3 regions of the Allobosea sp. TAF32 genome follow, and region 3 is predicted to be linked to each of the others. Evidence: riboswitches for the same ligand, from Rfam matches in the RefSeq annotation. Region 3 holds a riboswitch; each other region holds the start of a gene.
What was found. Region 3 has a riboswitch for cobalamin ahead of AB4Z16_RS01175 (ABC transporter substrate-binding protein). Riboswitches for the same ligand answer to the same signal wherever they lie in the genome.
Positions count from the first base shown of each region.

Region 1: another riboswitch for cobalamin. It lies ahead of AB4Z16_RS16440 (TonB-dependent receptor plug domain-containing protein); the one in region 3 lies ahead of AB4Z16_RS01175 (ABC transporter substrate-binding protein).
Region 2: another riboswitch for cobalamin. It lies ahead of AB4Z16_RS03360 (ribonucleoside-diphosphate reductase subunit alpha); the one in region 3 lies ahead of AB4Z16_RS01175 (ABC transporter substrate-binding protein).

Region 1 is NZ_JBFRDM010000007.1:215,457-225,284, forward strand. It holds gene napA (periplasmic nitrate reductase subunit alpha) at 1-1,435, shown strand, start outside; gene AB4Z16_RS16430 (nitrate reductase cytochrome c-type subunit) at 1,402-1,905, shown strand; gene AB4Z16_RS16435 (cytochrome c3 family protein) at 1,918-2,631, shown strand; gene AB4Z16_RS16440 (TonB-dependent receptor plug domain-containing protein) at 2,768-4,708, opposite strand; cobalamin riboswitch at 4,832-5,031, opposite strand; gene AB4Z16_RS16445 (Orn/Lys/Arg family decarboxylase) at 5,270-7,639, shown strand; gene AB4Z16_RS16450 (GNAT family N-acetyltransferase) at 7,654-8,199, shown strand; gene AB4Z16_RS16455 (hypothetical protein) at 8,509-8,841, shown strand; gene AB4Z16_RS16460 (DUF6538 domain-containing protein) at 8,982-9,828, opposite strand, start outside.
Region 2 is NZ_JBFRDM010000001.1:736,741-746,568, reverse strand. It holds gene AB4Z16_RS03380 (hypothetical protein) at 1-43, shown strand, start outside; gene AB4Z16_RS03375 (hypothetical protein) at 157-396, opposite strand; gene AB4Z16_RS03370 (isocitrate lyase) at 457-2,142, opposite strand; gene AB4Z16_RS03365 (short-chain fatty acyl-CoA regulator family protein) at 2,276-3,694, shown strand; cobalamin riboswitch at 3,825-4,025, shown strand; gene AB4Z16_RS03360 (ribonucleoside-diphosphate reductase subunit alpha) at 4,137-7,052, shown strand; gene AB4Z16_RS03355 (ribonucleotide-diphosphate reductase subunit beta) at 7,207-8,334, shown strand; gene AB4Z16_RS03350 (hypothetical protein) at 8,617-9,009, shown strand; gene AB4Z16_RS03345 (YcnI family copper-binding membrane protein) at 9,354-9,828, shown strand, end outside.
Region 3 is NZ_JBFRDM010000001.1:266,695-276,522, reverse strand. It holds gene AB4Z16_RS01200 (bifunctional enoyl-CoA hydratase/phosphate acetyltransferase) at 1-334, shown strand, start outside; gene AB4Z16_RS01195 (acetate/propionate family kinase) at 331-1,437, shown strand; gene AB4Z16_RS01190 (protein-tyrosine phosphatase family protein) at 1,460-1,990, shown strand; gene AB4Z16_RS01185 (ABC transporter ATP-binding protein) at 2,028-2,813, opposite strand; gene AB4Z16_RS01180 (FecCD family ABC transporter permease) at 2,810-3,853, opposite strand; gene AB4Z16_RS01175 (ABC transporter substrate-binding protein) at 3,850-4,881, opposite strand; cobalamin riboswitch at 5,155-5,364, opposite strand; gene AB4Z16_RS01170 (1-aminocyclopropane-1-carboxylate deaminase/D-cysteine desulfhydrase) at 5,399-6,403, opposite strand; gene AB4Z16_RS01165 ((R)-mandelonitrile lyase) at 6,428-6,823, opposite strand; gene AB4Z16_RS01160 (IclR family transcriptional regulator) at 6,979-7,761, opposite strand; gene AB4Z16_RS01155 (amino acid ABC transporter permease) at 7,903-8,565, shown strand; gene AB4Z16_RS01150 (amino acid ABC transporter permease) at 8,562-9,212, shown strand; gene AB4Z16_RS01145 (amino acid ABC transporter ATP-binding protein) at 9,199-9,828, shown strand, end outside.

The sequences.
Region 1 (9,828 bases), on a different contig from region 3:
GCAGCTCGCCGAGCTCTACGCCGATCCCAAGCGCAAGGTCGTCTCGCTCTGGACCATGGGCTTCAACCAGCATGTGCGCGGCGTCTGGGCCAACCAGCTCGTCTACAACCTGCATCTGCTGACGGGGAAGATCTCCGAGCCCGGCAACAGCCCGTTCTCGCTCACCGGCCAGCCCTCGGCCTGCGGCACGGCGCGCGAGGTCGGCACCTTCGCCCATCGCCTGCCGGCCGACATGACCGTGGTCAATCCCGAGCATCGCAAACATGCCGAGGAAATCTGGCGCGTCCCGAACGGGATCATCCCCGAGAAGCCCGGCTATCACGCCGTCGAGCAGGACCGGATGCTCAAGGACGGCAAGCTGAATTTCTACTGGATCCAGGTCAACAACAACCTGCAGGCCGCGCCGAACAGCAGCAACGAAACCTATCCGGGCTACCGCAACCCCGAGAACTTCATCGTCGTCTCCGACGCCTATCCGACGGTGACGGCGCTGGCCGCCGACCTGATCCTGCCGGCGGCGATGTGGGTCGAGAAGGAGGGCGCCTACGGCAATGCCGAGCGGCGCACCCATGTCTGGCACCAGCTCGTGCAGGCGCCGGGCGAGGCGCGTTCGGACCTCTGGCAGCTCATGGAGTTCTCCAAGCGCTTCACCACCGAGGAGGTCTGGCCGGCGGAGATCCTCGACGCCAACCCGAACTATCGCGGCAAGACGCTGTTCGACGTGCTCTATCGCAACGGCAATGTCGACAAGTTCGCGCTCTCCGAGATCAGCCCGGATTACGACAATCAGGAGTCGAAGGATTTCGGCTTCTACGTCCACAAGGGTCTGTTCGAGGAATACGCTACCTTCGGCCGGGGCCACGGCCATGATCTCGGCCCCTATGAGCTCTATCACGAGGTCCGCGGCCTGCGCTGGCCGGTGGTCGACGGCAAGGAGACGCTCTGGCGCTACCGCGAGGGCCTCGACCCCTATGTGAAGCCCGGCAAGGGCATCGACTTCTACGGCAACAAGGACGGCAAGGCCCGCATCATCGCGGTGCCCTACGAGCCGCCGGCCGAGTCGCCCGATGCCGAGTACGATCTCTGGCTGGTCACCGGCCGCGTGCTGGAGCACTGGCATTCCGGCTCGATGACCATGCGCGTGCCGGAGCTCTACAAGGCCTTCCCCGGCGCGCGCTGCTTCATGCACCCGGAGGATGCCCGCAAGCGCGGACTCAACCAGGGCGCCGAGATCACGGTGATCTCGCGCCGCGGCGAGATGCGCACCCGTGTCGAGACGCGCGGGCGTAACCGTATGCCGCCCGGCGTGGTCTTCGTGCCCTGGTTCGACGCCAGCCAGCTCATCAACAAGACGACGCTCGACGCCACCGATCCCATCTCCAAGCAGACGGATTTCAAGAAATGCGCGGTCAAGATCGTACCGGTCTCGGGCTGATGCGCTCGCGGACCTTCCTCGGGGCCGCCATGGCGGCGGGCCTCGTCCTCGCCTTCGGCGCCGCCTTCTCGCAGGAGGGGGCGCCGGTGAAGATCGTGCCGCGGCTGACTGGAACGGCCGACCCGATGGCGCTCGAACGGGTGCCGGCGCTGGGCCGGCCGATCGTCGACGACGTCAGGCGCATGCGGAACTATCCGGAGCAGCCGCCGGTGATCCCGCATTCGATCGACGGCTACCAGCTTACTCTCAACACCAACCGCTGCATGGACTGCCACAAGCGTGAGTTCACCGAGGGCTCGGGCGCGCCGATGATCAGCATCACCCATTTCCAGGATCGCGACGGGCAGGTGCTCTCCGACGTGACGCCGCGGCGCTATTTCTGCACCGCTTGCCATGTCCAGCAGACCGATGTCGCGCCGCTCGTCCAGAACCGGTTCCAGGACGCCAAAGACGTCGGCCGGAAGCCTTAGGCGGGACGGATCATGGCCAGACTCAAATCCTTCTGTCTCTGGTGCTGGAGCGTCGTCGTGCGCTTCTGGCGCATCATCAGCCGGCCGAGCGCCTATCTGCCGCTCGGCTTCCTGACCCTCGGCGGCTTTGTCGGGGGCGTGCTCTTCTGGGGTGGCTTCAACACCGCGCTGGAGATCACCAACACCGAGAAGTTCTGCACCTCCTGCCACGAGATGCGCGACAACGTCTATCAGGAGCTGCAATCGACGGTGCATTTCTCGAACCGCTCGGGCGTGCGCGCGACCTGCCCGGACTGCCATGTGCCGCATAACTGGACGGACAAGATCGCCCGCAAGATGCAGGCCTCCAAGGAGGTCTGGGGCAAGATCTTCGGCACGATCTCGACGCGCGAGAAGTTCCTCAATCACCGGCTCGAGCTCGCCAAGCACGAATGGGCGCGGCTCAAGGCGAACGACTCGCTCGAATGCCGCAACTGCCATTCCTCGGTCGCGATGGACTTCACCAAACAGACGCGCCGTGCGGCCGAGATCCACAGCCGCTTCCTGGTGACCGGCGAGAAGACCTGCATCGACTGCCACAAGGGCATCGCCCATCTGCTGCCGGACATGACCGGCATCGAGCCGGGCTGGAAGGACGCGCCCGAGCTGCAGGGCAAGGGCAGCGCCTCCTGGCACGGGCCTGAATGGGCCGTGCGGACCTATCTGGCGGAGATGGAGAAGCGCTGAATCGACCGGCGCATTCGCGGCAGCCCGCGCCGGGCGTGGCGGTCGCGCGTGTCATCGTCCGGCGCAACGCCGATTGCCATGGCGGCGGAGGCCGTCATGGCAACGCCACGAAAATCGCGCGGGGCGCGGGGCGCGCTCAGCCGCCGATGGCCACCTTGATGCCGCCGAAGGCACCGAGGCCCGGAACCAGGAAGCCGACGGGGTTCTCCCAGCGCTTATCGAAGAGATTGTCGATGCGGCCGAACACGGTGACCTTGTCGGTCGCCTTGTATTCGGCCGCGAGATTGACCAGCGTCGCGCCCTTCGCGTTCATTCGGGCGACCGAGAAGTCGCGATTGCCGTCCACCCAGGAGCCGACGTAGAGCAGCGTCGCCGAGAGCGTGAGCTTGTCGGTCGGCGTCCATGTCGCGGTTGCGCTCGCCTTGTGTCGCGGCCGGCGCAGCAGCTCCTGTCGCGCGATCTCGTCCTTGGCGAGGGTGAAGGTGTAGTCGGCGCGGATGCGGAATTGCGGCGAAATCTCCAGCGCGGCGAAGGCCTCGACGCCCTTGGTTCTGGCCTTTCCGACATTCGCATAGGAATCGAAGGTGGCGTTGGTGACGATCAGGTTGTCGATGTCGTTCTGGAACCACGTCGCACCGAACTGCAGCTTCCGGTCGAAAAGCGGCTGCTCGAAGCCGGCATCCCAGCCGCGGCTTTCTTCCGGATTCAGGTTCGGATTGCCATGGAAATTGAACCCGGGGCGATAGTCGACGAAGAGCTCGTTGAGCGTCGGCGCCTTGAAACCGGTGCCGTAGCTCGCCTTCAGCTTGGTCTCGGTGCCGGGGATGATCAGCGCCGGGGCGATGCGGTAGGTGGTGTGGCCGCCATAGCTGTCGTCGTCGTCGCGTCGGATATTGGCCACCAGAAAGAAGCGGTCCTGGATATTGCCCTGATATTCGAGGAAGCCAGCCTTGTTGCCGTTGGAGGCGACGAGGCCCGTATCCAGGCGCTCGCGCTCGTATTGCAGGCCCATGAGCAGGTTGTGGCCCTTGGCGATCTCGAAATTGCCGCGCCAGTCGAGCTTGGTGCGCTCGCCCAGATTCTCGTTGGGCAGGCCGAGGATGCCGGTCGTTCCGTTCGCCGTCCGCGTTGCCCGGTCCTGGTTGGTGTAGGAGACGCCGAAGGTGTTGACGAAGCGCCCGCCGAACGGGTCCCAGACGACCTCGCCGCGGGTGAAGGCCTGGGCGTAGTTCTGCAGCGAGCGATAGGGCGCAGGCCGGCTCGGGAAGCCGGTGTCGCTGGTGAAACGCAGCTGCCCGTCTTGATAGCGGCCGATCCAGTTGAGTGTCAGCGTGTCGCTGAGCGCAACGCCGACGCGGCCTGAATAGTTGTAATTGTCGAAGGCATTGGGGTTGATGCGCCGGCCCGGCGGGACAAGGTTCGGTGGCGTCACATCGGTCGCGTCCGAGCGGAAGTGGGCGGCGTTGAAGGCGTAGTTGAAGCGGTCGTCGCCGCCGCTGAAGCCCGCAGACTGGTTGAATGTGCCGTGAGAGCCGGCCTCGACGCGTGCCGTTGCCTTTGGTGGACCCTCGCCGCGCTTCGTCGTGATCGAGATCACGCCGCCGAGCGCGTTGGCCCCATAGAGGCCGCTCTGCGGGCCGCGCAGCACCTCGATGCGCTCGATATCGTCCGTCAGCATCGAGCCGAAATCGAAGGAGCGATTGGGAGTCGCGGGGTCGTTGGCCTCGATTCCGTCGATGAGCACCTTGACGTGGTTCGAGTTGGTGCCGCGCATGAAGACCGAGGTCTGCCCGCCCGGCCCGCCGGTCTGCACGATGTTCATGCCGGGCACCGTCGCGAGCGCCTGCGGCAGGGTGCGGCGCTGCTGCTGCTCGATCTCCTTCGCAGTGATGACGGTGACGGAGCTCGCGATCTCGCGCGCCGGGGTCGGCGTCCCCGTGGCGCTGACCACGATCTCGTCGAGCGCGACCGGGCCGGCGTCGCTTTGCGCCAGGGCAGGGGCAGAGCAGGCGAGGGCGAGAAGGGAGGCGGAAAGCAGCAGGCGGCCGCGTCCTGCGGCTGGAGAGAAGACGTTCACGATGGAGACCTCGGGCGGTTGACGTCAGTGGCACGTCACCGCGAACGCGATCTCCCATCGGCCGCGCGGGAGGCGGCAAACAGTCTAATCAGCGATCGGCGCACCCCGTCCGAACGTGTTCGCGTGTGACCACGGTTGACGGCAGGTCTCCTGGCTCGCGGGTCGGTGCCTTCACGCCGCCTTCCCAGGTCCGAGGTCCCAGTGGCGTCTGGCGAAAGGCTCGCCGCTTACAGTTGCGGGGGCAGCCGCGGCATGGGGCAGAAATTCGCCCGCACCGCGTTCCCTTTTGATCCCGTGAAGGAACCGTCGCGGCGACGATTAGGGCGGAAATGCGGCCGCGTCAAACCGGCTTGGCGCTGCAGCGACAGCAGACCACCATCTGCTACAGTCCCCGGCGAGACGGGATCGGGCCAGCCGACGTTCCGGCCGGGGCTGCGCATCTTTGGCCTGAATTCCGGGGAAAGATGGGGCACCGGGACCTCGCTGATGCAGTTGCATCGTTGGTCGCCGGATTGTCGCAAGACTCACTCAGTGTCGTAAGTTCACGCCAGCGGAGACGGCATGGATTATTTCAGGCGCTTCACCTTTCTGTTCGCGACGCCGAATTTCGATGCCGAGGATCTCGAAGGGATCCGCTTCAACCAAATCATCGAGGAGATCGAGCGCTCGGGCTTCGAGGTCGTCAAGGCGCGCAAGCTCGAAGATGCCGAGATCGCGGTCCAGACCGATGCCGCCATCGGCTGCATGGTGGTCGACTGGGGCAAGAAGGGTCTTGAGGGCAAGACTGCCGCGCTGATCAATCTGATGCGCCGGCGCGGCCTCGATTTTCCGATCATCCTGCTCATCCGCCGCAAGCGCTTCGAGGACGTACCGGTCGAGGTGCTCGATTTCATCGACGGCTATATCTTCCTCTCGGAGGAGACCCCGCCCTTCATCGCCAAGAGCCTGATCAGCCGTCTCAAGCAATATGCCGAGACGCTGAAGACGCCGTTCTTCGGCGCGCTCGTCGATTATGCCGAGGAAGGCAACCATCTCTGGACCTGCCCGGGACACAATGGCGGCGTCTTCTACAGCCGTAGCCCGATCGGACGCGTCTTCATGGAGCATCTCGGCGAGGCTGTGTTCCGCGACGACCTCGACAATTCCGTGCTCGATCTCGGCGACCTGCTGACCCATGAGGGGCCGGCCCTGAAGGCGCAGAAGGAAGCGGCGCAAATTTTCGGGGCGGAGAAGACCTATTTCGTCCTGAACGGCACCTCGACCTCCAACAAGGTCGCGCTCGCCGCGCTGGTTTCGGACGGCGACCTCGTGCTGTTCGACCGGAACAACCACAAGGCGGCTCATCACGGCGCGCTGCTGATCGCCGGGGGCATTCCGGTCTATATCCCGACCGCGCGCAACGCCTGGGGGCTGATCGGCCCGATGCTCTGGGAGAGCTTCGACGAGGAGGCGCTGCGCGAGCGCATCCGCACCAATCCGCTTATCAAGGACCCGGACGCCTGGAGGAAGCCGCGCCCGTTCCGGGTCGCAGTGGTGGAACAGTGCACCTATGACGGCACGATCCACAGCGCGCAGATGATCCTCGACCGGATCGGCCACCTCTGCGACTACATCCTCTTCGACGAAGCCTGGGCCGGCTTCATGAAGTTCCATCCGCTCTATGCGGGCCGCTTCGCCATGGGCCTCTCCGGCCTCGGCCCGGAGTCCCCCGGCATCATCGCGACCCAGTCGACGCACAAGCAGCTCGCGAGCTTCAGCCAGGCGTCCCAGATCCACATGAAGGATCGGCATATCAGGGGCCAGAAGCGGCGCGTCGAGCACCGGCGCTTCAACGAGAGCTTCATGCAATATGCCTCGACCTCGCCGTTCTATCCGCTGTTCGCCTCGCTCGACGTCGGCGCGCAGATGATGAAGGGCCGTTCCGGAGAGGTGCTCTGGGACGACACGATCCGGCTCGGCATCGAGCTCCGCAAGAAGATCCGGGCGGTCAGGCGCGAATTCGAGGAGAAGGAGACGAGGCCCGAGCGGCGCTGGTTCTTCGAGCCCTTCGTGCCGGATCGGGTCAGCATCGCCGACGCCTCGCGCGAGGGCGCCGTCCATGATGTCGCCTGGGAAATGGTCGCGACCGACCAGCTCGCAAGCAATCCGGCCTATTGGCAGCTCGCGCCCCATGCGAGTTGGCACGGCTTCACGCGGATGGAGTCGGGCTTCGCCATGACCGACCCCAACAAGCTGACCCTGTTGACGCCTGGCTTCGACCGCGAGAGCGGGACCTATGCCGAGCACGGCATTCCCGCACCGGTCGTCGCGCAGTTCCTGCGCGAGAACCGGATCGTCGCCGAGAAGAACGACCTGAATTCGCTCCTCTTTCTGCTGACGCCGGGCGTCGAGGCGAGCAAGGCCGGCACGCTGATCAGCGGTCTCGTCGCCTTCAAGAAGCTGCATGACGACAACGCGCTGCTCGAGGAGGCCATCCCCGAGTTCTCCCGCCGCCGGCCGGGCCGCTATGCCGGCGTGCGGCTGCGCGATCTCTGCGGCGAGATGCACCGCTTCTTCCGCGACCATGACGTCAGCGGGCTGCAGAACCGGCAGTTCTCGCCCGAGCATCTGCCGGAGATGGCGATGTCGCCGCATGACGCGGCGCGCTGCCTTGTGCGCAACGATGTCGACTACCTGCCGATCGGGGCCATCGAAAACCGCATCGCGGTGACGCCTTTCGTCGTCTATCCGCCGGGCATCGCCACCATCGTCCCGGGCGAAAGGCTTTGCGCGCGGGCCAAGCCGATGATCGACTACCTCAAGATGTTCGAGGCGAGCTTCAACGCCTTTCCCGGCTTCGATGTCGAGATTCAGGGCATCTATCGCGAGGTCGATGCCGCCGGCCAGGTGCGCCTCCACACCTATGTCGTCAGCGAGCAGGCCCAGGGCTGAGGTCGCGACAAACCATGGAGAGCGACCTCCCCATCCTCATCCGCCCGTCGCGCGATACCGATGTCGAGCCGATGCTGGCGATCTATCGCCGGCATATCCGCCGCGGCATCGAGGCCGGCGTCGAGGATACCGGCACGCCGGAGCCCGACGATCTGCGCGACCGGCGCAAGAACCTGCGCAACCGCCGGCTGCCGCATCTGGTGGCGACGCGGGGCGGCGACGTCGTCGGCTATGCCTATGTCGTGCTGTTTCGCAAACGCCCGGCCTACCGCTTCACGGTGAAGCATTCGATCTACGTCCATCACGAACATCTCGGCCGCGGCGTCGGGCGGCTGCTGATGCAGGCCCTTATCGACGCCTGCGCCGCCGCCGGGTTCCGCCAGATGATCGGCTATATCGACGCCGAGAACACGGCGTCGTTGACGCTGCACGAGCGCTTCGGCTTCGCCCGCGTCGGCCTGCTGCCGGCGGTCGCCTATCGCTATGGCAAATGGTCCGACAGCGTCATGGTTCAAAGGTCGCTCGGTGCGGGCGCTACGCAGCCTATCCCGCCGGGTTGAGCCTGCCGCTCGACACCGCGCAGGACCGAAGGCGCATCATCGAGACCTGGCAGCCGGTACGGAGCGTCCGCCTCGAGCGATTTTCCGGAGCATCCATATGAGACAGGTCAAATGTGCACCGCCGCAGCGCCGTGCGTCGCAGACGCGGATTGCGGTTCCCGGGAAAATCGGGACAAGAAGACGGTACGCTGAATCGCCAGATCGCCTGATCGCAGACTCCGATGATCTGGCGGAGAACCGGGCAATCTAGGCTCAGGACCTGCCAATTTGGATCGATCTGTGATTCACGGTGTCCGGGAGGATGCTGTGATGGATGATTTTTTTCTGCTGTGCGAGCGTCAGATGGCGCAGATGGAGGCGTATTTTCCGCTCTCGCATGGCGTGCCACGGGTGGATGACCGGCGCGTGGTGAGCGGCATCGTCTACGTGATCCGCAACGCCATTGACGCGGTTGTGCGCGAGGCGGTTGCCGGTGTGATCCTTTGCAGCCTCCTTGCTGCCGTTAGCGTCTCGATAGAGCTTGCAAGGAAGCGAGCCGACAGTTTCGGCAATCAGGCGCACGGCCTGAAGAACTGCGGGAACCTTGAGGGCGGTATGCGCAGTAACCGAAACACCAGAAGCAGTCGGCAGCGCGCCGAATAGCTCAGCCACGACGGGATCAGAAAGGGGAATCGACTTCCTCTCAAATCCGAAACGAAGCGACTTCTTTACGCTGCCGACTAACTCGCGGAACACAACTCGACCTTCACCAACTCAACGGCGAAGATTCTGACACATGAATGTCAGTTCATCAAGATCGAAAGCCTATAATAGGTATAATATCCTATATAATTTTCCGATGTGCGCATGCCGCTATAGAGCGCGATGAGCATCGCCCAACGCTTTTCAGTTAGCTTCGGCGACGGATCGAACAGGGGCGCGGCGAGTATCTTCTGGAGGTCGGCTTCGCGAAAATAGTCGCGGTCCTCGTCAGGATCGCGATTGCTCTGATCGACGCGGACGCCCTTCGCGGGGGTGTCGGGAATGACGCTGTTGTTGACGCACCACGTCAGCATGGCGCTGAGCCGGGATAGCCACTTGTCATTGATGGTTGTGGCGTTGAGCGTCGGGAAGGGCTCCTTGCGAGCCTTGTTCGACCGGATCGCTTCGGGGAGCGTCTTGTCGGGGAAGCGCTTCGTATAGTTCGCAGAGGTTTCGAGCAGGGCGTTCTTGTAGGCCAGCACGTCCTGCCGGGTGATCCGATAGGCCGGCTTCGCCTCGGCGACAGTCGAGGGGAGTTCCGTCGCCGGGATCAGCATTGGATGCTTGGCAGGACCATCCGGCTCGCCACGGTCGCGCCGGTTCTGGTTTTCGATCGTCTCGGCTTTCACGCCGGCGAGCATCCGCGCGAGCGTTCGCCATTCCTCGGTGCCCTTGACCGGAACGGGGCTGCCATCATTCGCGAACTCGTCAACGGCCCATTGGATTAGGGCGGCAAGCTCGTCATCTTCAGCGCCACCGCTCGCCGCCCTCTTAAGCGCGTAAAAGTAGGTCGGGCGGAACATCGCCGCGTGTGCCGGATCATAGCCGGTCGGCAGGCTCCGGGCCGCATCGTCCTGTTCAAGCTCCCGGCCATAGTGGGCGAGGGCC
Region 2 (9,828 bases), 470 kb from region 3:
GCTTTCGCTGGGCGCCGACGGCGTGCTGATCGGCTTCAAATAACGAGAAACCCGCGCAGATCAGGGTCTGCGCGGGCTGCCGACTTCCCGGATCGGCCTCGGCACCGAATGCGGGGTGGCCGGGCGTCCTCGCCTCGGCCTCGTCGGCGGTCTTCCTCAGCCCTGAGCCGGTGCCGGCGCCGCCGGAGCGCGCACCAGCGGCACCATCTGGTCGCCCCAGTTGCCGCTGCCGTCATGAAAGCGGGAGGCGCGCACCAGTTCGATCGAAATGCCCGCCTCGACCGCGCGCTGGACGGCCTCATTGAGGCGGTGAACCGCATCCGCAAGGCGGTGGATGGCGCGATCCTCGGTGGAAAGTTCGGCCTTCGGGACGATCTTGAATTCCGGCTGGGACATGACGGCCTCCCTCTGGTTGATGGGGCAGGAGCCGGCGCGGGAGCGCGCCGGCCGATTGGATCAGGCGGCGGCGAACTGGTTCATGGTGTTGGCGTGGCCACCCGCCTTCAGCGCGCGCTCGCCGGCGACCATTTCCTTGAAGCTGTCGCCGAGATCGGAGCCGACTTCGTGCTGGTGCTTCACCGCCGAGATCCCGCGCCGGATTTCCTCGCGCTGGACGGTGTTGACATAGGCCTTCATCCGGTCCGCCCCGAAATAGCCGCGGGAGAGCTCGTCGACGCTCTTCGCGGTGAGGTGGAAGGTCGGCAGCGTGATCAGGTTGTGGAAGACGCCGGCCTCGGCCGAGATATCGACCTGGAAGCAGGCGAGCCTCTCATCGGCCTCGCGCCCGAGCGCGCTGTCGTCGAAATCGGGGCCCATCAGCGCATTGTTGTCCGGGTAGTCCTCGGCCTTGATGCGACCGTCCTTCAGCCATTCGGCCCGGACCTGCTTGCGCAGGTTCAGCGTCCAGTTGAACGAGGGCGAGTTGTTGTAGGCGAGCTTGGCGCTCGGTGCCGCCTTGCGGATTTCAGCGACCATTGCAGCGATCTCGTTGACGTTGGGCGTGTCGGTCTCGATCCAGAGCAGGTCGGCTCCGCCGTCGTTGATGAAGGCGATGCAGTCCTCGATGACGCGCGCGCGCCCCGAGCCTTCCTGGAACTGGAACAGGCCGTTGGGCAGCCGTGCCGGCTTGACGAGCTTGCCGTCCTTCCAGAGCGCGACGTCGCCGTCGCGTAGCGGCGCCTCGGCCGTCACCGGCTCGGTCTTGAGCCATTTCGTATATTCCGCCGCGAGGTCGCCCGGCTGCTGGCTGACGGGGATCTTCTGGGTGAGGCCGGCGCCGAGGCTGTCGGTGCGGGCGACGACAACGCCGTCGGTCACGCCGAGCTCCTCGAAGGCGAGGCGGCAGGCGCGCAGCTTCTCGATGAAGTCCTCGCGCGGCACCGTGACCTTGCCGTCCTGATGGCCGCACTGCTTGGCGTCGGAGACCTGGTTCTCGATCTGCAGGCATGAGGCCCCGGCCCTGATCAGCTCCTTCGCGAGCAGATAGGTCGCATGCTCGTTGCCGAAGCCGGCATCGATATCGGCGATGATCGGCACGACATGGGTCTCGAACGCGTCGATGGCCGCGATCGCCTCGGCCTCGGCCTTGGCGTCGCCCGCCTCCCGCGCCGTCTTCAGCGCACGGAACAGGTCGTTCAGCGCGACCTCGTCGGCCTGGCGCAGCGAGACATAGATCTCCTCGATCAGGTCGGCGACCGCCGTCTTCTCATGCATGGATTGGTCCGGCAGGTGGCCGAAGCGGTTGCGCAGGCCGGCGATCATCCAGCCGGAGAGATAGACATACGCGCCCTTGGCCGTGCCGCGCAGCCGCTTGACCGACTTGATCATCTGCTGGGCGTGGAATCCCGACCAGCAGCCAAGCGACTGCGTGAATTGCGATGGGTCGGCGTCGTAGATCGCCATGTCGCGGCGAACCACGCTCGCCATGGCGCGGGCGATGTCGAGATGCGTGTCGAAGCTGTTCTGCTGCCGCAACTGCACGATATCATCCACCGCGACGCCGCCGGGGCCGAAGCCGGAGGGATAGCGGGCGAGAAGCTCGGCCCTCAGTTCCGAATAGGTCTTGCGCGGAGCCGCCTGCGCCTTGGCGGCGGTGTTCGTCCCGCGATGTCCGGCGGCTGGGTCGAAACCGATCACATCCATTGCGAAAGCCCTCTCGTTTGATAAGAATGACTCACACAATATTCGCTATTGCTGCGGCGCAAAATGACTGAAAATGTGAAATAATGCGAATGGCATAGGACGTGTTTGCGAATTTTGCGAATGGAACTTGCCTATGAAGAAGGTCTTTGCGGGCGTCCGCCTTAAGCGCCTGCGCGAAGAGCGCGGCTTGACCCAGCTTGCGCTCGCTCAGGCGCTCGAGGTGTCGCCGAGCTATCTCAACCAGATCGAGAAGAATCTGCGCCCGCTGACCGTCCAGGTGCTGCTGAAGATCAACGCGGTCTTCGGCGTCGACGTCCAGCTCTTCTCGGAAGGGGATGAGGCGCGGATGGTCGCCGACCTGCGCGAGGTCTTCGCCGATCCGGCCAATGGCGATTCCGTGAGTGTCAGCGAGATCCGCGAGGTGGTGGAGAACATGCCCGCGCTCGGCCGGGCGGTCGTCGCGCTGCATCGGCGCTACCGCAACGCGCTGGAGCGGGCCGATGCGATGGCGGGGGAACTCGGGCTCGGCAGCGGCGGCGAGGCGACCTTCCGGGCGCTGATGCCGCATGAGCAGGTGCGGGACTTCTTCTACGCGCACCACAATCATTTTTCCGAACTCGACGAAGCGGCGGAGCGCATCTTCGAAACGGCGGATTTGAAGGTCGGGCAGGTGGCGGAGGGGTTAGCCCGCCGCCTCGATCGCCGGCATGGCGTCCGTATCCAACTCTCCAATGACATGGCGGGGCAGGCCCAGCGGCGCTACGATCCGAAGGAGCGCCGGCTTCATCTTTCGGCTCTCCTCGATCCCGGACAACGCGCCTTCCAGATAGCCACGCAGATCGGCTTCTTGGAAATGGAGGAGGCGATAGGGCGGCTGGCCGAGGAGGCTGCGGCCGGGGCGGCGGAGGTGCACGCGCTCGCCCGCATTGGCCTCGCCAATCATTTCGCCGCGGCGCTGCTCATGCCCTATCGCACCTTCCTCGATGCAGCGGAGGCCGAGCGCTATGATATCGACCGCCTCGCCCGGCGTTTTGGTGTCGGCTTCGAATCCGTCTGCCACCGCCTGTCGTCGCTGCAGCGGCCGGGGGCGCCCGGCGTGCCGTTCTTTTTTGTCCGGGTCGACCGGGCCGGCAATATCTCCAAGCGGCAGTCCGCGACCGATTTCCACTTCTCGCGGGTGGGCGGAACTTGTCCGCTCTGGAACGTCTACGAAGCCTTCGCGCAGCCCGGGCGCATTCTGACGCAGACCGCGCAGATGCCGGACGGGCGGACCTATCTCTGGATCGCCCGCACCGTGAACGATGCGGTTGGCGGCTATGGCGACATCGGCAAGACCTTCTCGATCGGGCTTGGCTGCGATATCCGCCATGCGAGCCGCCTCGTCTATTCGAAGGGGCTCGATCTGGGCGACCCGAGCGCGGCGACGCCGATCGGCGCCGGCTGCAAGGTCTGCGAACGCTCGAACTGCCCGCAGCGGGCTTTCCCGCCGATCGGCAAGCCGCTCGCCATCGACGAGCGCATGCACGGCTTCGTGCCGTACAATGCCGTGTAAAGCCTTTCATACTGGGCGTGGCGAGGCCTTGGGCTCGCGTTGCGGTATGCGTGCCGGGCCGACGGTGGCGATCATCGAAGGCGCCGAATGAAGGGCATAGCGACCTATTGACACCGGAACAGCGTTGGCCACTAGATCTGGTGGTCGATGGTCTCTCGAATCGCAAGATCGAGAGCTAAGAGGGAAGCCGGTGCGATACCGGCGCTGCCCCCGCAACTGTAAGCGGCGAGTTCTGAGCCCAGCCAAGTCACTGAAGCCGGAAGGCTTTGGGAAGACGGGACCAGAGCGACGACCCGCGAGCCAGGAGACCTGCCGCGACCTAGTGAACGTCCTCGGGCGGGGTGTCCCGGTGGTGCGCTTGGCAGGTCGCGGCCTTGTGGTGCCGCGCGCCTTCTCGACGCAACCGCTCTGGCCTTTGCCCCCAACATTTGGGGTTGATGCCATGTCTCTTTCTCTTGAAACCGAACGGCCGGTTGCCGTCGCTCCGACCGCCGATCCTGTGGTGGCCAAGGCCGCGACTAGCGAACCCGGCTACCAGGTCATTCGCCGCAACGGCGCAGTGACGCCGTTCGACCCTTCGAAAATCTCGGTCGCGCTGACCAAGGCGTTCCTGGCGGTCGAGGGATCGAACGCCGCCGCTTCGCGTCGTATCCACGAAGCCGTCGCGGAAATGACCGAGCAGGTCGTTGCAGGACTGACCCGCCGCGCCGCGAACGGCCGCACCTTCCATATCGAGGACGTCCAGGATCAGGTCGAGCTCGCGCTGATGCGCGGCGAGCACCACAAGGTCGCCCGCGCCTATGTGCTTTATCGCGAGGAGCGAGCCCGGGAGCGGGCAAAGGCGGTTGCCGAGACGAAGCCGGAGGCCGTCTCGGCACCAGCATTGCGCATGAAGCTCGCTGACGGCGCGATGGTGCCGCTCGATGCCGGCCGCCTTGAGAAGGTGGTGCGCGAAGCCTGCGCGGATCTCGACGGCGTTTCGGCCGAGCCGGTCCTCGCCGAAGCCCGCCGCAATCTCTATGACGGCATCTCCCTCGACGAGCTGGCGCTGGCGCCGATCCTGGCCGCGCGCACCCTGATCGAGAGCGAACCGAATTACGCCAAGGTCTCGGCTCGGCTGCTGCTCGACAAGCTGCGCCGCGAGGCGCTCACCTTCGTCCAGGGTCATACCGAGCAGGCGACGCAGGCCGAGATGGCCGCCGGCTACGGCGACTATTTCGCGGCCTACCTCAAGACCGGCATCGAGAACGAACTGATCGATCCCGAGCTCGGCCGCTTCGACCTTGCCCGCATCGCGGCGGCGCTGAAGCCCGAGCGCGACCTGCAATTCGACTACCTCGGCTTCCAGACGCTCTACGACCGCTATTTCCTGCACGTCCGCGGCTCCCGCTTCGAGCTGCCGCAGGCCTTCTTCATGCGCGTCGCGATGGGCCTCGCCATCCGCGAGATCGACCGTGAGGCGCGGGCGATCGAGTTCTACGACCTGCTCTCGTCATTCGACTTCATGGCCTCGACACCGACGCTGTTCAACTCCGGGACGCTGCGGCCGCAGCTCTCCTCCTGCTTCCTGACCACTGTCGCCGACGATCTCGACGGCATCTTCAAGGCGGTGAAGGACAACGCGCTGCTGGCTAAGTATTCCGGCGGGTTGGGAAACGACTGGACGCCGGTGCGCGGTCTCGGCGCCCATATCAAGGGCACGAATGGCGAGAGCCAGGGCGTGGTGCCGTTCCTCAAGGTGGCCAACGACACCGCGATCGCGGTCAACCAGGGCGGCAAGCGCAAGGGCGCGGTCTGCGCCTATCTCGAGACCTGGCATGTCGATATCGAGGAGTTCCTCGAGCTCCGGAAAAACACCGGCGACGACCGCCGCCGCACCCACGACATGAACACGGCGAACTGGATTCCCGACCTGTTCATGCAGCGCGTCGAGGCAGGCGGCGACTGGACGCTGTTCTCGCCCGACGAGGTGCCGGACCTGCACGATCTCTATGGCAAGCCCTTCAAGACGGCCTACGAGGCCTATGAGGCGAAGGCCGCCCGCGGCGAGCTGCGTGTCCATAAGAAGTTGAAGGCCGTCGATCTCTGGCGACGCATGCTGACCATGCTGTTCGAGACCGGCCATCCCTGGATCACCTTCAAGGACGCCTGCAATCTCCGCTCACCACAGCAACATGCCGGAGTGGTGCATTCATCCAACCTTTGCACCGAGATCACCCTCAACACCTCGGCCGACGAGGTCGCGGTCTGCAATCTCGGCTCGGTCAATCTCGCCGCCCACGTCGGCCCCGACGGGCTCGACCAGGCTCGGCTGGCGCGGACCGTGAAGACGGCGATGCGGATGCTCGACAATGTTGTCGACATCAATTTCTACACGATCCCCGAGGCGCGCCGCTCCAACCTGCGCCATCGGCCGGTCGGGCTGGGCCTCATGGGCTTCCAGGATGCGCTGCAGACACTGCGCTTAGCTGCAGCGTCCGAGGATGCCGTCGCTTTCGCCGACTCTTCGATGGAGGCGATCAGCTTTCATGCGATCTCGGCCTCGGTCGATCTCGCCGCCGAGCGCGGCCGCTATCCGAGCTTCGAGGGCTCGCTCTGGTCGAAGGGCATCCTGCCGATCGACTCGCTGGATATCCTCTCGGAGGCCCGCGACGTCGACGTCGAACTGGATCGCTCGTCGACGCTGGATTGGAAGTGCCTGCGCGAGCGGGTCAAGACCACCGGCATGCGCAACTCGAACACGATGGCGATCGCGCCGACAGCGACGATCTCCAACATTGTCGGCGTCTCGCAGTCGATCGAGCCGTCCTATAGCCAGCTCTATGTCAAGGCGAACATGTCGGGCGATTTCACCGTCGTGAATGCCGGGCTGGTTCACGACCTCAAGGCGCGCGGCCTTTGGGACGAGGTGTTGGTCTCGGACCTCAAATATTACGACGGCAAGGTCAGCCAGATCGACCGCGTGCCCGCCGATCTCAAGGCACTCTACGCCACCTCCTTCGAGATCCCCACCGAATGGCTGATCCGGGCGGCCGCCCGCCGGCAGAAATGGATCGACCAGGGCCAGTCGCTGAACCTCTACATGGCGCAGCCCTCGGGCCGGAAGCTCGACGAGGCGTATCGTCTGGCGTGGCGGCTGGGCCTGAAGACGACCTATTACCTGCGGGCGCTGTCGGCGACCCATGTCGAGAAGTCGACGCTGAAGGGCACCGATGGCAAGCTCAACGCGGTCTCGGCCACGGTGCCGGTCGCTGCCAAGGCCGCCGCGCCGATCATCGTCGATATCCCGCTGGAAAACGGCATGGCCGTGCCAAACGCCTGTTCGATCGACGATCCGACCTGCGAAGCCTGCCAGTAACGGCCGCCTTCATCGCAATCCGCGTCATCCTCGGGCGAAGCGAAGCGCAGACCCGAGAATCTCCGTCAGGACAAGGCGCTGGAGCCTCCTCGGCAAGAGATGCTCGGGTCAAGCCCGAGCATGACGCCCCGCACTCCATTGAACGGAACATCCCATGCTCGACTGGTCCGACACCAAGCCGGCGACCCCGGCCGACCCCGCCATCCTGACTGACCCATCGTCCGCGCCCGACGCCACCGGCCTCGGCGAGATCGACCGCAATGGCGGGCGCGTCACCGTCGACGAGAAGCGCATGATCAATGCGCGCGCCGACGTGAACCAGCTCCTGCCGCTCAAATACAAATGGGCCTGGGAGAAGTACCTCTCCGGCTGCAACAACCACTGGATGCCGACCGAGGTCTCGATGCAGGCCGATATCGCGCTGTGGAAGTCCAAGGACGGGCTGACAGAAGACGAGCGGCGCATGCTCAAGCGCAATCTCGGCTTCTTCGCGGCGTCCGAGAGCCTCGTCGCCAACAACATCGTGCTGGCGATCTATCGGCACCTCACCAACCCGGAATGCCGGCAATACCTGCTGCGCCAGGCCTTCGAGGAGGCGATCCACACCCACACCTTCCAGTACATCGTCGAGAGCCTCGGCCTCGACGAGGGCGAGCTGTTCAACATGTATCGGGAAGTGCCGTCGATCACCGACAAGGCGGCCTGGGCGCTGAAGCACACGCAGAGCATCGAGAACCCGGAGTTCTGCACCGGCACGCCGGAGAACGACCAGGCCCTGCTGCGCGACCTGATCACCTTCTACGTGATCTTCGAGGGGATGTGGTTCTACACGGGCTTCGCGCAAATCCTCTCGCTCGGCCGACGCAACAAGATGGTGGGGATCGCCGAGCAGTACCAGTACATCCTGCGCGACGAGTCGATCCATCTGAACTTCGGCATCGACGTCATCAACCAGATCAAGATCGAGAACCCGCATCTCTGGACCAAGGCCTTCCAGGACGAGGTGCGCGGCATGCTCCGGGAAGCCGCGGAGCTCGAAGCCGCCTATGGCCGCGACACGATGCCGAGGGGCTTCCTCGGACTGAATGCGGCGCTGTGCGAGCAGTACATGCACTTCATCGCCAACCGTCGCTGCGCCCAGCTCGGTCTTCAGCCGGTGTTCGCCGAGACCGAGAACCCATTCCCCTGGATGAGCGAGGCGATGGACCTGAAGAAGGAGAAGAATTTCTTCGAGACCCGCGTCATCGAGTACCAGAACGGCGGCGCGCTGAGCTGGGAGTGAGGACGACCGGCGAGGCGACCGAATATGGCGGCGCCGCCGAGTTGGCCGTAGAGCGCGTTATCGCGGAACACGGGCTCGGAAGCGAACCAGCGGCGGAACCGAGCGGGCTCGCATCGGCGGCGCGCCGAGCTTCCCGATGCCCCGGGGCTCGCCTGAGGCGGATCAATGCGCTCCTGGCCAACTGCGAGCGGAGAAGCCGACGCAAGTTCCTGTCGGCCTGCGACCGCAAAGCCATTTGATCTCGGCCGCGTCGGTGATATCGAGGCATCGGAGGTCGATGCCTTGAGCCATCGCAGCGGATCGGATGTCAGGAGCTGGGTCGCGATTTTCGCGGCCTATCTGCTCGTGATCCAGGCCCTGTTCGCGGGCTTCGCCGCCGGGACATACGCCAATGCGCTCTCGCTGGACCGCACGCTCGCGTTGACGCACTGCGCGCCGGGCGGCGATGTGCAGACGGGAAGCGACCATGACAAATCGCAGAACCATGCCGGCATGAGCTGCTGCACGGCCGGCTGCCCAATGCTCGCTGGAGCCGATCCGGCCCAGCCGGAATTCCAGCTGCTGCTGCATCGGCCGGTCGATCAGGTCGCCTTCGCTCGCCGGCTCGACCGGCCCGTCGGATTCCTGTCCGACCATTCTCCCGCTAACCCGCGCGCCCCTCCGGCTATCGTCTGAGCCGCCGTCCGGCGCTCTGAGCGTCCGCGACGGCTGACTTCAGCCTGCCGCCGGCCGTTGTGACGCGCTTCATAGCCCGATCCGACGCCGGCACGGCGCGGATCCGGTGCCATGCCATCCCATACCCCGGCTCGCCTCGCGGGCCGCTTCGCGACAGGCGCGATCGCAGCCGCCATCGCGCTCATCGATGATGTCCTGGGCGGACGCGAGCGGCCACTTGCCGCCGCCGGGCTGCCGCATGGCGCATCGCTTCCGCACCGTCGTTTCCCGCTTTTCTCAATCCGGCGGGCTGCCAGCCTGTCGCAAACCGGCCGACGAAACGGCCTCAATCAGCAAGGGCAAGCATCATGAAATATCTTCTCGCAGTGGCCGGCCTCATCGCTGCCGGTCCGGCTTTCGCGCATATCACGCTTGAAGGCCCCTCAGCCGCCCTCGGCTCGACCTACAAGGCGGTGCTCCGCGTACCGCATGGCTGCAAGGGCGCGGCGACGACCAAGGTCCGCGTCCAGATCCCGGAAGGCGTCATCGCCGTGAAGCCGATGCCGAAGCCGGGCTGGACCCTCGAGACCGTCAAGGGCAAGTACGACAAGTCCTACGACTACTACGGCACGCCGACTTCCGAGGGCGTGAGGGAAGTGGTCTGGAGCGGCGGCAAGCTGCTCGACGAGCATTACGACGAGTTCGTCCTGCGCGGCTATCTGACCAAGGATCTGAAGGCCGACACGACGCTCTATATGCCGGTCGTTCAGGAATGCGAGGGCGGCGCCGTCGAGCGCTGGATCGAGATTCCGGCCGCCGGGAAGGTAGCGGACGATTACA
Region 3 (9,828 bases):
GAAGATGGCTGATCGAGGCCAGATCACCGACGCCATCGTCGACGGGCCGCTCGCCTTCGATAACGCCATCAGCGCGGAAGCGGCGAAGGAGAAGGGCATCGTCTCGGCCGTTGCCGGCCATGCCGACATCCTGCTCGTGCCCGAGATCGAGGCCGGCAACATGCTGGCCAAACAGCTCACCTTCCTCGGCGGCGCCGATGCGGCCGGGATCGTGCTTGGCGCGCGTGTGCCGATCATCCTGACGAGCCGGGCCGACAATCTGCGGGCGCGCCTACTCTCCTGCGTCCTGGCGGTTCTTCTGGCTGATGCGCGGCGCACGGGGCGGCTCAGGTGATCGATACCATCCTCGTCCTCAACGCCGGCTCATCCAGCCTGAAATTTCAGGTTTTCCGCAGCGACGACCTTAGCGTGCTCGCGCGCGGCAAGGCGGTGCGTCTCGGCGAGCCGGAGCCGGCCATGGATGCAGGCCTCGCGGACGGCCCGCGCGAGCGCATCGCGCTGCCGCAGGCCTGCGACCACGATACGGCGCTCTCCGCCGTCCTCGCCTTTGTCGACCGCCACGACGATGGCTGGAGCATGAAGGCGGTTGCCCACCGCATCGTCCATGGTGGCGAACGTTATGCCGATCCGGTCGTGCTGACGCCCGAGATCTTCGCCGCGCTGGAGGCGCTCTCGCCGCTGGCGCCGCTGCATCAGCCGCACAATCTCGCCGCGGTGGCGGCCGCCCGGCGCCTAATGGCCGACGTCCCCAACGTCGCCTGCTTCGATACCGCCTTCCACGCGCGGCACGATGCGCTCACCCATGAATTCGCGCTGGAGCAGGGACTGCGCGACAAGGGCATCCGCCGCTACGGCTTCCACGGCCTCTCCTATCAATGGCTGGAGATCGTGCTGGCCGAGCGGCATCCCGACCTCCATGCCGGCCGCGTCGTTGCTGCCCATCTCGGCAATGGCGCAAGCCTCTGTGCCATCCGGGGCGGGCGCAGCATCGATACGACGATGGGGATGACGACGCTCGACGGGTTGCCGATGGGCACGCGCTGCGGCGCGCTCGACGCCGGAGCGGTGCTCTACATGTTCCAGAGCCTGGGCATGAATGCGGGGGAGGTTTCGAACGCGCTCTATGAGCGCTCCGGCCTGCTCGGCCTCTCCGGCCTCTCCAACGACGTCGAGACGCTGCTGAACAGCGACGATCCCCGCGCGCGCTTCGCCCTCGATTATTTCACGCTGAAGGTCGCGCAGTTCAGCGCGGCGATGGCGGCGGCGATGGGCGGCATCGATGGCCTCATCTTCACCGGCGGCATCGGCGAACATGCCGCGCCGGTCCGTAGCGCGATCCTCGATCGCCTCACCTTCCTCGGCGATTTCAAGGTTCTGGTGATCCCGGCTAATGAGGAGAAGGTCATGGCTGTTCAGGCGAAGGCGCTGCTCGCCTGAGCGATAAGCAGGGGAGGCTGCGATGATCAGCGCCCGAACGGGTTTCATGCGACGCGTCGACCTGCCGGCGGCGATCGCCGGCGCCCTCTGGCTTGGGCCGATGCCGGGCCGGCTGCGGCCGCTGGTGGACGATCTGGCCGATCTGGCCCGGCGAGGCATCGCCCGCATCATCTGCCTGACGCCCTTCGAGGAGATCGAGTTGAAGGCGCCGGACTACGCCGCGCGGCAGTCCGACCTCGGCATCCCCGTCACATGCTTCCCGATCGGCGATTTCGGCGTTCCCGATGATGGCGGCGGCCTGAAGGCTCTCGCCGAACAGGCTGCTCGCGATCTCGAAGCGGGCAGGCAGCTGTTTGTTCACTGCGCCGCCGGCATCGGCCGGACCGGCATGGTCGCGACCTGTATCCTGGTTGCGCTCGGCCTGAGTGGTGCCGACGCGGTCGCAGCCATCGCCGCCGCCGGCTCGGGGCCGGAGACGGAGATCCAGAAGCAGCTGGTCGCGCGCTACGCCGAAGAGGCTGTGCATCCCGGAGACAAGACCTCCGGCTCGTGAGCGGGGTGCAAGACCTGCGGCACATTGGTGCCGGCCGTCACGCGCCCGCTTCGTCACGCTCCAGATCGACCAGATACTCGATATGGCGGCGTCCGGCGGTGCCCGGCCGGATCGCCACGGCGACACCGAAGACTTCGCGGATCGTCTCCTCCGTCAGCACAGATTCCGGAGCGCCCGCAACCAGCAGGCGCCCGTGATGCAGCAGCGCGATCTCGTCGCAGAACAGCGCGGCGAGGTTGAGATCGTGCAGCGCGACGATGCAGGTGATGCCGAGCCGCCGGATCAGCGTCAGAATAGAGAGTTGGTGCTGGATGTCGAGATGGTTGGTCGGCTCGTCGAGGATGAGCTCGCTCGGCTCCTGCGCCAGCGCCCGGGCGATGTGGACGCGCTGGCGCTCCCCGCCCGATAGCGTGTGCCAGAGCTGCTCGTGCCTCTCGGCGAGCCCGACGCGGGCGAGCGCCGCGTTGACGGCGGCCTCGTCCGCAGCGGCCCAGGAGGCGAGCGCGGCGCGATGCGGCGTGCGGCCGAGGCGCACGACGTCGCAGACCGAGAGCTGGACCTCGGTCGTCGCCTGCTGCTCGACGAAGGCAAGCCGGCGCGCCAGTTCGCGGCGTGGCACGGCGGCGATGTCGCGCGCGTCGAGCGTCACGACGCCGCTCGCCACGTTGCGCAATCGGCAGAGCAGCCGGAGCAGGCTCGATTTGCCCGAGCCGTTGGGGCCGATCAAGCCGAGGATGCGGCCGGGAGCGGCATGAAGCGTCACGCCGTCGACGATCATCCGTCCGGCTGCGCCCCAGCGCACATCTTGGGTCGCGAGCGTCATGCGGGCTTCCGGGCGCGGTAGAGGATCAGCGCGAAGGCCGGTGCGCCGAACAACGCGGTGACCACGCCGATCGGCAGGATCTGCTGCGGCACCAGCACGCGCGAGAGGATATCGGCGAGGATCATGAAGATCGCGCCGATGACGAGGCTGGCCGGCAGCAGCCGGGCATGGCCCGAGCCGACGAGGAAGCGCGCGGCATGGGGGATGACGAGGCCGACGAAGCCGATCGTGCCGACGATGCTGACCATCGCGGCGGTCATCACGGCGGTCGTTGCGAACAGGACGATCCTCACGCGCATTACCGCCACGCCCAGTGAGGCGGCGGCGTCGGCGCCGAACGCGAAGGCATCGAGCGCCTTGGCGTGCAGCATGCAGATGCCGAAGCCGATCAGCGCAACCGGGGTCGCGATCCACAGATCCGGCCAGCGCACCCCGCCGAAATTGCCCAGCAGCCAGAACATCACGCCGCGCGCCTGCTCGGCGCTGGCGAGCGTCGTCACGATGGTTGCGGTCGCGGCGTTGAAAAGCTGCGAGGCGGCGACGCCGGCCAGGATGACGCGGTCGCTCGCGCCGCCGGCCCCCGCCGCTAGCAGCGCGACGACGGCAAGCGCCGCGCAGGCGCCGATGAAGGCGCCGGTCGACAGGCTGACCGCCATGCCGCCGATGCCGACCCCGAGGATCAGCACCGCGACGGCGCCGGTGGAGGCGCCGGCCGAGATGCCGAGGATATAGGGCTCGGCCAGCGGGTTGCGCAGCAGCGCCTGCAGGATCACGCCGGAAAGCGCCAGCGCCCCGCCGCATAGCCCCGCCATCAGCGCCCGGCTCAGGCGGTAGTCGAAGATGACGCCCTGCTGGATCGCGCCGACCGGCAGGCCGAGATCGAACAATCCGTTGCCGAGCGCCTTGAGCGCGACATCGAACGGGATCGCCATCTCGCCGATCGTCACCGCCAGCGCCACCGAGACGGTAAGCGCCACCAGCGAGAGGAGCGCGATGCCGATCCGCGCCGGCCAATTCGGGCCGTGGGCGGCGTGGCTCAAGGGGTGAGGCCGAAGCTGGCGATCGCCTTGGCGAGCGTCTCGATCCCATCGACCGTGTCGAGCCCCGCGCGGGTCGCGCCCACGTCGATGATCACGACGCGGTTGTTCGTCACCGCGTCGAGCTTGCTGGCAACGGGGTCGGTCTTCAGGAATGCGAGCTTCTTTTCGATGTCATCAGCCGGGAAGCGGCGGCGGTCCATCTTCACGGTGACGATTACGGCCGGGTTGGCGGCGGCGATGCTCTCCCAGCCGACCAGCGGCCATTCCTCATTGGTGGTGATGATGTTGCGCGCCCCGAGCTTGGACAGGATATAGGCGGGCACGCCGTTCCTACCGGCCATGAAGCCGTCGCCCTTGATGTCCTTGCTGGAGAACCAGACGACGACGGGCACATCCTGCGCTTTCAGCTTCGCGACGGACTCGACCGCCTTGTCCTCGCGCGCCTTCAGTTCGGCGACAAGCTTCTCTGCGCGGTCGGAAACATCGAAGATCTGCCCGAACTCGCGGATGTTGCGATAGACCAGCTCCATCGAGAACATCTGCGTGCGCACGCCGTCACCCGGGCCTGAATTGTCCTTGCCGACGCAATCGGTCGGCGAGACATAGGTCGGCACCTTCACCTTGTGGAACTGGTCGCGCTTGCCGACGATGCCGTTCGGCCCGACATGCCATTCGAACATCGCGGTGACGAGATCGGGCTCCTGCCCGACCACCGCCTCGAAGCTCGGATCATTGTCGGCGAGGCGCTTCACCTTGGCGTTGACGGCCTCATAGGGCTTGGCCACCGGCGAGAACCAGACGGCGGTGCCGACCACCCGGTCTCCGAGGCCGAGCGCGTAGAGAATCTCTGTCTGGGTCTGGCCGATCGCGACCACGCGCTTGGGCGGTGCGTTGAAGGTGATGGTCTCCCGGCAATTCTCCAGCGTCAGCGGGTATTGCGTCGGCGCTGCGGCGACCGGCGCGGCGAACAGGACAAGGCCGGCTGCGGCGGCGAAAAGGGTGGGCAGCAGCGAAAAGGCGGGACGCATGGGGGCAACCGGGCTGACGCGGGCACCGCGTCGGCGAAACCGGGCGGTTTCGGCGCGATGTTCACAAGATGTAACAATGTTGCATTTCTCATAGGTCGCACGACGTGGACGCGTCAAGCGTGTCGCGGCCCTTGCGGCGGCCCGGCCGAAGATCATGGACATGGAATTCATCGCTCCCCGAGATGAGGCGGGGGAGCTTCGATGGATACGGCCGGAAGGCGCAGCTCTGGAGCCGGCCGCCGACGCGCACCCCTCCGGAACACCCCGCCCGAAAGACGCCTTGCGATCGCGGCAGGTCTCCTGGCTCACGGGTCGACGCCTGATCCGCCCGGCCTTCCCGGCGCAGGGCGCCAGTGGACGATGGACGGAGGGCTCGCCGCTTACAGTTGCGGGGGCAGCCTCGGCATTGGCGCGGGAAGCGCCTCACCGAATTCCCTCTTAGCTCCGGGCGTGACCCGGAGAACCTCGATCGAGCGGCACCATAGAGCGGCGCCGAAGCCCGTCAAGCGATACGACGTTAGGTCAGCGTCCGGAACAGGCTGAATTGCGAGAAGAGCGCGGCGGTGCCGCCGGTATGGAGCACGCAAGCGGGCTCGCCGCCGGCAATCCCTCCATCGGCAACCCGCTCGAGGAAGCAGGCGCAGGTCTTCGCGGTGTAGACATGTTCGATCAGGATGCCCTCGGTGCGCGCGAAGCTCAGGATGGCCGCTTCCGAGGCCGGAGTCGGGGCGCCCCAGCCGTCGCCGAGATAGCCCATGTGATAATGCAGGGGCGCGGCCTCCAGCGAGTCGACGTCGAGCCCCGTCCGCTCCCGCAGGCCCTCGTAGATCGCCCGGACACGCCCCGCCAGCTCCGTCAGCGCATACTCGACGCTGACGAGATGGATGCGGAAGGGGTGCCCCAGCAGGGCGTTGCCGAAGAGGAAGCCAGCCTCGGTCGGCCCCATCGAGCCGGCAAGAAAGACATGCTTGATCGGGGCTTCTTCACCTTGCGACTGCTCATGCAGCTCGAAGGCGGCCCGAACATAACCCATCGCGCCCAGCACGGGATCGCCGACGATGTAGGGCGTCCGGCCCTGCCGGGCGAGTTCTGCGGCGGCCGCTGCAAGCGCCGCGTTGCGCTGGCTTTCATCGACCGGTCCGAGGAAGCGCAACTCCGCGCCGAACAGCCGGTTGAGGAAGGAGGCCTGGCGGTTCTCCTGCGTGTCGGCCGCATTGTGCAGGACGAGGCAGTCGAGCCCGACGAGCGAAGCCGCCGCGGCCGTCAGACGGCAGAGATTGGAGCTGGCGCCGCCGCCTACTAGGAGGATATCGGCCTTCTGCCGCAGCGCGTCCCCCAGCCAGTATTCAAGGCTCCGCAGCTTGTTGCCGCCGAGCGCGATTGGCATCAGATCATCGCGCTTGGCGTAGATGCCGGGCCGCGCGAGCTTCTCCTCGAAACGGTGCAGCCGCTGAAGCGGCGTCGGAGTGTCGAGCAGAACGTGGCGGGCCTCGCGCAGGAGGCTGGAGAGCTCAGGCTTCATCGTTTCGCCCCACTATGCCGGCCATCAGCCGCCATACTGGTCGTCGGAGACCTGCTCCAGCCACTCCACGACCTTGCCGTTCTCGGCTTCCTGAACGGCGATATGGGTCATCCCGGTCGAAGGCGCCGCGCCGTGCCAGTGCTTTTCGCCGGGCGGGAACCAGACAACGTCGCCGGGCCGGATCTCCTCGATCGGACCGCCCCAGCGCTGCACCCGGCCGACCCCGCTGACGACGATCAGCGTCTGGCCGAGGGGATGCGTATGCCAGGCCGTCCGCGCCCCCGGCTCGAAGGTGACGCTCGCGCCCTGCACGCGCTCCGGCGCATGCGGATTGAAGAGCGGGTCGATCCGGACCGATCCGGTGAACCAGTCGGCCGGTCCTTTTCCGGATGGGCGCGAGCCCGCGCGCATGATCTCCATGACGATCTCCTGATGGTTTGAACTGCGGCGACCGGGAATCGGTGCTGTCGACAGCCACGCGAAGCCCATTGTTTCGGCAGGAGGGGATCACCCGAAGACTGCGACCGTCAAGGCCTCTCGCGCTGGTCGCAACGGCGTTCTCGATTGGGACTTTCTCAGAGCGAGAGCTGCGAACCCGCCTCCCGGCAGGAGGCCTTGAGCGCGAGCAGGATCGCCGCTTCATCGGTCGCGATGCCGTGCCGCTGCAGGCAGGGCACGAGGATCGCCGCTTCGGCATGACCGCTCGGGCCGATCACCGGGCAGGCGATGTCGGTCACCGCCATGATGTCGCGGCTCGGCGCGACGCGATGTCCGGTGGCGCGGATTTCCGCGAGGGTGCGATTGGTCTCGTCGCTCTCCAGCTTGTCGCGGTCGGCCTCGGAGGCCTCCTTCATCAATTGCCGGCGCCGCGTCTCGCTCTGGAAGGCGAGGATAAGCAGGCCCGAATTCGCGTCGAGCGCCGGCCTTCCATAGCCCGGCCGCACGATGACGCTGGCGTCGAGATGGCCGGAGGTGGTCGCGAGCACCACGGTCTGCGCCCGGCTCAGCACGACGAGATGCGCGGCCTGCCCGCTATCCTCGCTGAAGCGCTCCATCAGCGGCAGTACGATCGAGGTGAGCTGGCGCCCGCCCGGCGTGCGGATGCCGAGGTCGAACAATCGGCGTGACAGGGCGAGGCGGTCGGTGCCGGCCTCGCGGGCGAGATAGCCGCGCTGCTGCAGCACGAAGACCATGCGGAAGATCTCGCTTTTCGAGCGGGCGAGGCGCTCGGCGATCTCACGCGTCGAGAGCGGCTCGCCCGCCTCGGCGAGGAGCTCGAGGATGTCGAGCCCCTTCTCCAGCGCGGGCGCCGCGTAGGAACTTTTGTCTCCGTTCTCGGAGTCGGGCAGGTCGCTCATATCTTCCTGTTTCATATATGAAGCTTGACATCAAATAAGAAACGAACCTAGCCTCCTCGTAAAGGGGAGGCGGATGGTGCGGTGGCCTGATCATATCGCGCGTTCGAACAACGCTGCGAGACAGCCGCAAGGCGGCCGGGCATGAAATATGGCCTGCAGTTCCGCGATGTTTTCGCGGCCTGGGAATCGATCCTCGCCGGCGTCTGGGTCACGCTGCTCCTCTCGGCGGCGGCGATGATCGGCGGCCTCGTCATCGGCATCGCCTGCGCGGCGGCCCGCGTCTATGGCCCGGCCTGGCTGCGCCGGATCGTCGGCAGCTATGTCGAAATCATCCGCAACACGCCGCTGCTGGTGCAGCTCTTCCTGATCTTCTTCGGCCTGCCCAGCTTCGGCCTGAGGCTCGACGGTTTCACCGCCGCGATCATCGCGCTCGTCGTCAATCTCGGCGCCTATACCACCGAGATCGTCCGCGCCGGGCTCGAGGCCGTGCCCAAGGCGCAGGTCGAAGCCGGCCATTCGCTCGGTCTCTCCGGCCTGCAGGTTTTCCGCTATGTCGTGATGTTTCCGGCGCTGAAGGCGATGTTCCCGGCGCTCGCCAGCCAGTTCGTGCTGCTGATGCTGGCGACCAGCGTCGTCTCGCAGATCTCGGTCGAGGACCTCTTCCATGCGGCCTCGATCGTGCAGTCGCGCACCTTCCGCGACTTCGAGGTCTACACCGTCATCGGCGTGCTCTATCTCGGGCTCGCGATTGCCTTCCGCGGCCTGTTCGCGGGCATCTACTACTGGGCGTTCGTCAGGCGATGATCCGCGAATTCGGCCTCATCGATGTGATGTATCTGATCGCGGCGGCGCGCTGGACGCTGGCGCTCACCGTCACCGCCTTCATCGGCGCCTCGCTGATCGGCATCCTCATCGCCATCGCCCGCATCCTGCCCTTCGCGCCGCTGCGCTGGGTTTCGGCGGCCTATATCCACATCGTCCAGGGCACGCCGCTGCTGGTCTGGCTGTTCGTGATCTTCTTCGGCTTGCCGCTGATCGGCATCTCGGTCAATCCGTGGATTGCCGCCGCGACCGCCTTTTCGGTCTATGGCAGCGCCTTCCTGGGTGAGATCTGGCGCGGCGCACTGGTCTCGATTGCGAAGACGCAGTGGGAGGCCGGTGCCTCGCTCGGGCTCTCGCTCTGGGAGCAGCTGCGCTACATCATCGTGCCGCAATCGGTCCGGGTGGCGATCCCGCCGACGGTCGGTTTCCTCGTCCAGCTGATCAAGAACACCTCGCTCGCCGCGGTGATCGGCTTTGTCGAGATCACCCGCGAAGGACAGCTCACGGCGGCCGGCACCTACAAGCCCTTCGCCGTCTACATCACCGTCGCCGCGATCTATTTCGCGATGTGCTTCCCCCTCACGCAATGGAGCCGCTCGATCGAGCGGAAGCTCGATGTCGCTCGTTGAAATCCATGGGATCAACAAGAGTTACGGTGCCGTCCAGGTGCTGAAGGATGTGACGCTCGACGTCGCCAAGGGCGAGATCATCGCCGTGATCGGCCGCTCCGGCTCGGGCAAGAGCACGATGCTCCGCTGCATCAACGGGCTGGAGCCGGTGCAGGCCGGCGTCATCCGTGTCGACGGCACGCAAGTCAACGATCCCAAGACCAATCTGCGCAAGCTGCGCCAGGAGGTCGGCATCGTCTTCCAGAGCTTCAACCTGTTCCCGCATCTCTCGGTCTGCGACAACATCACCTTGGCGCCACGGGTGGTGAAGAAGCAGGCGCCGCAGGCCGCCCGCGAGGTGGCGCGCGAGGTGCTTGCCCGTGTCGGTCTTGCCGACAAGCTCGACGCCTATCCCTCGCAGCTTTCCGGCGGCCAGCAGCAGCGCGTCGCCATCGCTCGCTCGCTCGCCATGCGGCCGAAGCTGATGCTGTTCGACGAGGTCACCTCCGCCCTCGATCCCGAACTGACCGGCGAGGTGCTCAAGGTCCTCGAATCCGTCGCGCAGGAAGGCATGACCATGATCCTGGTGACGCATGAAATGGGTTTCGCCCGCCGCTTCGGCTCGCGCGTCGTCTTC